2 linked regions of the Arthrobacter crystallopoietes genome follow. The protein of the gene in region 2 binds, or shares a complex with, the protein of the main gene of each other region. Links are inferred from orthologs where the notes say so. Each region holds a gene or a part of one and is shown on either strand. Other genes may lie near its edges.

Region 1 (3,201 bases), 1.4 Mb from region 2 along the record:
GAGATCTTCTCAATTCCCGCGGCGTAGCCGAAGTAGGCGGCGGAGGCATGGCCGGTGTTGACCGTGAACAGCTTCCGCTCGATATACGGCCCCAGCTCGTCCACGAACGTTGCTCCCGGGATTTCCGGCGTGGCCGTGCCGAAGGGTGCGCGCTCGATGACCCACTCGAAGAACGTCTCCACGGTCACGTCCAGGCCCTGGCCCTCCGCCTGGTTGGGCACAATCCGATCCACCGCAGTGTTGGCGAACACCGCCACGGCGGACAGCTCCCCCGCCGACGCGTCCCAGACAGACACAATCTCCTGGCGCAGGATGTCGGTGGCGTTGATTGCGTTCTCGCAGGCCATCACCTGCAGCGGCGGCAGCTCCGGCCCGCGTCCGGCCAGTCCGCGCGCAATCACCGGCGCCACGAACTTGAGGATGTGCGGGCCCACCGCGGTGGTGACCACGTCCGCCGTCGTTATTTCCGCGACGACGTCCGCTTCCTGTTTGCCGGAGTTCAGCGCACGGAAGTTGTCCACGGTCTTGACCGAGGGGTTCTCCCCCACTTGGTGGACGTCGTACGAGGACGCTGCGGAGAGCTGGTCGATCAGGGCGTCCGCCACGTCGGCGAACACCACTTCATATCCGGCTTCGTGGAGCAGCAGCCCCACGAAGCCGCGGCCGATATTGCCGGCTCCAAAGTGCACTGCCTTCACTATGCGTTCACCTTTCCGAAGAGTTCCATGACTTCCTCCACCGTGGTGGCCTGCTCAAGCTCGGCCACCTGCGCCTTGTTGGTGAAGATCTTGGCGATCGAGGCCAGGATCTTCAGGTGCTCGTTGTTGACGCCGGCGACGCCGACTACAAACTTGACCTGCTTGCCGTTCCAGTCGATGCCCTCGGGGTAACGGACCAGCGAGACCGCGGAGTGCATGATGTGGTCCTTGGCGGCGTTGGTGCCGTGCGGGATGGCCAGGAAACTGCCCATGTAGGTGGAGACGGATTCCTCGCGCTCATGCATCGAGTGCACGTAGCTCATATCGACGGCGCCGCGGTCCAGCAGGAGCTGGCCTGCCTCGTCGATCGCGGAGTCGCGGTCCTTCGCGGTGCCGTTGAGGACAATGCTCTCCTCCAACAGGACTCCCCTGCCGGTGGCTGGCTCCGCGGCGTGTGCCCCCGCGGCAACCTCGGCGGCTGGAGCTGCGGCCACAGCGGCGGGATCCTTGCCGGCCGCGGCAACGCCATCTGCGGTCAGCTCTTCGGCTGCTGCTTCGGCGGCGGGCACGCCACTCTTGCTTTCGGCGCTGTCCTTGACCAGTTCCACGATCTCGTCGTACCGCGGGCTGTTCATGAAGTTGTCCACGGAGACGTGCACTGCGCTGGAGGTGACAGGGCGGGCACGCTCAGTCAGGTCCTGGTGCGTCACGACGACGTCGTACGTGTCGCTCAGGTTGGCGATGGCCGAGTTGGTGACCTTCACGTCCGGGAAGCCGGCCGCCTTGATCTTGTTGCGCAGCACCGACGCGCCCATGGCGCTGGAGCCCATACCGGCGTCGCAGGCGAACACAATGTTCCGGATGGGACCGGCCAGGACTGCAGTACCGCCGGCGCCGCCGAGGGCGGACGCCACCGAGCTCTTCTTGCCCTTGAGCCCTTCCATCTTGGCGGTTGCTTCGCCGAGTCCGTCCACGTCCGTGGTCTTGCTGGCCTTGAGGATGACGGAGGCGATCAGGAAGGAAACGGCCGCCGCGAGCACCACGGACAGTGTCACGCCGAAGTAGCTGTCGCTTGCCGTTGCCGCATAGACCGCAATGATGCTGCCGGGGGCTGCGGGCGAACGCAGGCCGGCGCCGGTGAGCACCAAGGTGAAGATGCCGGTCATGCCGCCCGCGATAGCCGCGAGGATGATGATCGGCTTCATCAGGACGTACGGGAAGTAGATCTCGTGGATACCGCCGACGAACTGGATCAAGGCGGCACCGGGAGCCGACGCGCGGGCCAGGCCCTTGCCGAAGACCATGTAGGCGAGCAGGATGCCCACGCCCGGGCCGGGGTTGGCCTCGAGCAGGAACAGGATGGACTTGCCTTCGACGAGCGCCTGTTCGGTGGCGAGCGGGGTCAGGATGCCATGGTTGATGGCGTTGTTAAGGAACAGCACCTTCGCGGGCTCGATGAGGATGCTGGTCAGCGGCAGGAGGCCGTTATTGACCAGGAATTCGACGACGGCGGCAGCAGCGTTGCTGAAAACCGTCACCACCGGGCCAATCACCAGCATGCCGACAATGGCCATGATGGAGGCGAGAATGCCGGCCGAGAAGTTGTCGATCAGCATCTCGAAGCCCGGCTTGACCCGGCCTTCCCAAACCTTGTCCAGCTTCTTCATGATCCAGGCCGTCAGCGGTCCCATGATCATGGCGCCGATGAACATCGGGATATCGGTTCCCACGATGACACCCATGGTGGCTGCAGCACCCACCACGCCGCCGCGGATGCCGTGAACCATGCGGCCGCCGGTGTAGCCGATGAGCAGCGGCAGCAGGAAGCTAATCATCGGCCCGACCAGTGCGGCCAGAGTCTCGTTGGGCAGGAACCCGTCCGGGATAAAGAGGGCCGTGATGATGCCCCAGGCGATGAAGGCCCCGATGTTGGGCATGATCATGCCGGAGAGGAAGGTGCCGAACTTTTGGACACCCACCCGCAAGCTTGTTTTGGGCTTCGCAGCGGTCTCTGTTGCCATGTGAATTCCTAACGTGAGTCCCGCAGTGATGCGGGGTCAGCCGATACGTGACGAAGGAGTGAGCTCATGACGAGCTGCTCGATATTCTGTGGAGCCATTCGAGGAAGAGCCTCAATTCCGAGCCGGATAGTTGGTCCGAATGCGAGGCCTGGAGGGCCGCATTCAGGGCGATGGCTGCAACGACGACGGACGACTTGCCGGAGTCTTCCGCTACAGCCGCATGGGCCTGATCGGCCGAGATAGCGGAGATCATGGAGTCCCGGGTCATCGTGGACAGCTCCAGATTCCGATCCTCGGCAGGTTCCGAAATGAGCATGAGGGTCACGCCCACATTGGCCGCGAGGATGCTCCTTGCTGCCTCCCGGGGCGGCACATTGAGCTTCCCCGCGATCGCCGCCTTATTGAGCATCTCCTCCATGAGTGCCTCGGCATCGGCCACGAGGGCCGGACGGCTCTCGGGACGGATGTTGCCGAACATCACC
Region 2 (3,058 bases):
ATGGCCGAACGCGCCACCGACGTGCTCGATGTCCGCGCCCGCATCGTGGCCGAGCTGCGCGGCGTACCGGCCCCGGGCATCCCCGCCTCGGAGGTGCCGTTCGTGCTGGCCGCGGAGGACCTGGCACCGGCGGACACCGCCACGCTGGACCCGGCGATGGTGCTGGCGCTGGTCACCTCCGGCGGCGGACCGCAGTCCCACACCGCCATCATCGCCCGCTCGCTCGGGCTGCCCGCCGTCGTCGCCGCCATCGGCGCCACGGAACTGGCGCCGGGAACGGAAGTCTTCGTGGACGGCGCCGCGGGCACTGTCACACCGTCCCCCGGGGAGACGGAGCGCAGCCTCGCTGCAGCCTATGCCTCCCGCGAGCCGTTGCAGCCTTTCGACGGCACGGGTACGACGGCGGATGGCCACCTGGTCCCGCTGCTCTCCAACGTGGGTGGCGGCCACGATGCGCTCAAGGCCGCAGGGTTAGGGGCCGAGGGCGTGGGCCTGCTGCGCACCGAATTCTGCTTCCTCAACCGCGATTCCGAACCCACCATCGACGAACAGGTGGCCGCCTACAAGGCCGTCTTCGACGCCTTCCCGGCCAAGAAGGTGGTGGTCCGGACGCTGGATGCCGGTGCCGACAAGCCGCTGCCGTTCCTGACCGACAGCACCGAGCCCAACCCCGCGCTCGGCGTGCGCGGCTACCGCACGGACCTGGCCACGCCCGGCGTGCTGGAGCGCCAGTTGCAGGCCATCGCCACGGCAGCCGCCCAGAGCGAAGCCGAGGTCTGGGTGATGGCGCCAATGATCGCCACCGCCGAGGAGGCCGGCCGGTTCGCCGAACTGTGCCAAGCCGCGGGGCTGGAGACGCCGGGCGTCATGGTGGAGGTTCCCTCCGCCGCGGTGACAGCCGGCTCGGTCCTCAAGCGCGTGGACTTCGCCTCCATCGGCACCAACGACCTGACCCAGTACACCATGGCGGCGGACCGGCAGCTCGGCCCGCTGGCGGCGCTGAACGACCCCTGGCAGCCCGCCGTCCTGCACCTGGTCAAGGCCACTGTGGACGGCGCGGCAAGCCGGCAGGAAGCACCCAAACCGGTGGGAGTCTGCGGCGAGGCAGCCGCGGACCCGGCCCTCGCCGTCGTCCTTGTTGGCCTGGGCATCAACTCGCTGTCCATGAGCGCCCGCTCGCTGGCCGCCGTGGCCGCGGTGCTCAAATCCGTTCCGCTGGAGCGGGCCCAGCAGCTGGCCGCGCTGGCGCTGGGATCCGACACCGCTGCCGAAGCCCGCGCCGCCGTGCGCGCCGAACTGCCCCTGCTCGAAACCCTCGGACTCTAAGCACGTCCCGTCACAAAGGAGAAATCATGCCCGAACGTATCGCAACCGTCGCCAGCCGCGTTGGCCTGCACGCCCGCCCCGCCGCCATTTTCGCCGAGGCCGCCGGCGACCAGCCGGTGGAAGTCACCATCGCGCTGGAAGGCGCCCCCGCCGATGAGGCCATGGACGCCTCCAGCATCCTGTCCCTGATGAGTTTGGGCGCCGAGCACGGCTCCAAGGTAGTGCTGCGGGCCGAGGGCGACGGCGCCGATGCGGCCCTCGACACCCTGGTGCAGGTGCTCGAAACAGACCACGACGCCGAATAGCAGCTACCGCTGGCAGCGTCGCCGCGGCCGGTCCCACCGGTTCCGGCAACGGCACAGGCTCCGGTCCAGTCCTGCGACTGAACCGGAGCCTGCGGTGTTAGCGGCCAGTGGCGGGACCCGCTGCTACCAGCGGACCTTCTTCTCCGCCGGCCCGCGCCTGTTGCTGGCATGCGTGGGCTTGTGGCTGTTGCCGATGCTGTGCCAGCCCGGCAGGTCACCCGGGCTCTTGGCGCCCTTGGCGTCCGCGAGCCGCTTCTGCTGCTCTTTGCTCAATTTCTCGGCGGCAGCGGGGGCAAGATGGACGTTGAGTTCGGCCTTGGCCGAGTCAGGGTTGTTGTCGATGGTGGTCATGGTTCCTCCGTTTGAGCGATGTATGCCTGAGATGTATGCCTGAGAGGGTGCGCCAGAAGCCGGAACAGAGCCCGGCAAAACGGGTCTTTTCATCAAGAGGTACGGGAAAAGAACTCGGAGGCACAGCCTCAACAAGCAGGATTTTCTATTGGGCAGCTTTGGAGCCGGCCGGTACAGCGGAGACCGTCTCTACTCGAAAATCAGTGTTCCCATGCGTGCAAGCCTAACAGCGCGGCCTAAGTTCGGGTAGATTTTTCCCCAACAGATTTAGGGGGACGCCATGACGCAGTTCGATGACCGGTATGACCCGATCTACCAGCGCGGGCACCGGGTCCCGGCCGACGGCAGGCCGCAGGACCTTTCTGCGGAACCCGCAGGCCGGATAGCGGGTAACGGTTCCAGGGCGGCCAACGAGCGCAGTGAGGCCGGATTCGCGGCCGCAGCGGCGCCCCGTCCCGCCCCGGCGGCCCATCCCGCTTCCACCGACCTGACCGGCGCGGCGGGCATGTCCGAGGTCGTCCCGCCCGAGCTGGCCGGGCGGTCAGAGGAGCAGGATGCCGCTCCGGCCCCGCGGTCGAAGTTCAATCCGTTCCTGCTGGCCCTCTGGCTGCTGGGAGCGGGCGCCATTGCCCTGGGATTCTGGGCCGCGCTAGGACCGGTAATGACCATGAACGATCCGTTCGGCGTCAACTCGGGCTTTGGCCCGCCAGAGTGGATATACCTCCTCAGCATGCTCTCGCCGGGGCTCATTGGCGGCGGGCTGACGGCCCTCGTCGCCGCACTCCTCCTGCACAGCCTGGCCTGGCAGCGCCGCAGGGGTTAGGGCACCCGCCTGGCTGCCCGGTTCAAGCTGGACCTTTCGGAAGCTTCAGGTCCACCCAGACTAGCCGGTGGTCGCTGGTCGGAAACGGGAATTCCCCGGTCAGGTCCGCCCCCGGCTCGCCCGGCTCGGGCCAGAAGACCCCGGCGCCGCAGACGTTCAGGTTCTTGGAGGGCAGCACGTAGTCGACCCGGAGGTTTCCGGGCGCCGGGTGGTCCTGGAAGTCGGCCGTGTCCAGCCGCGGGTCACCCAGATG

The links.
Region 1: the proteins of AC20117_RS08010 (region 2) and AC20117_RS01320 are in contact, whole or in part, in an NMR structure (PDB 1J6T), measured with the Escherichia coli proteins. The link is inferred for Arthrobacter crystallopoietes from one-to-one orthologs.

Annotation. Positions count from the first base shown.
Region 1 is NZ_CP018863.1:288,990-292,190, forward strand. What follows is about bases 209-3,095. They hold AC20117_RS01320 (PTS mannitol transporter subunit IICBA), read right to left. Parts: upstream 2,720-3,095; coding sequence 698-2,719; downstream 209-697. Other genes in these bases: AC20117_RS01315 (mannitol-1-phosphate 5-dehydrogenase), read right to left, coding at 209-698; AC20117_RS01325 (TetR/AcrR family transcriptional regulator), read right to left, coding at 2,784-3,095. Also shown: more of AC20117_RS01315, read right to left, coding at 1-208; more of AC20117_RS01325, read right to left, coding at 3,096-3,201. UniProt on the Escherichia coli protein: The phosphoenolpyruvate-dependent sugar phosphotransferase system (sugar PTS), a major carbohydrate active transport system, catalyzes the phosphorylation of incoming sugar substrates concomitantly with their translocation across the cell membrane.
Region 2 is NZ_CP018863.1:1,680,670-1,683,727, reverse strand. What follows is about bases 248-2,991. They hold AC20117_RS08010 (HPr family phosphocarrier protein), read left to right. Parts: upstream 248-1,352; coding sequence 1,353-1,631; downstream 1,632-2,991. Other genes in these bases: AC20117_RS07995 (endonuclease/exonuclease/phosphatase family protein), read right to left, coding at 2,828-2,991; AC20117_RS08000 (hypothetical protein), read left to right, coding at 2,263-2,805; AC20117_RS08005 (hypothetical protein), read right to left, coding at 1,755-1,982; ptsP (phosphoenolpyruvate--protein phosphotransferase), read left to right, coding at 248-1,326. Outside these bases: more of ptsP, read left to right, coding at 1-247; more of AC20117_RS07995, read right to left, coding at 2,992-3,058.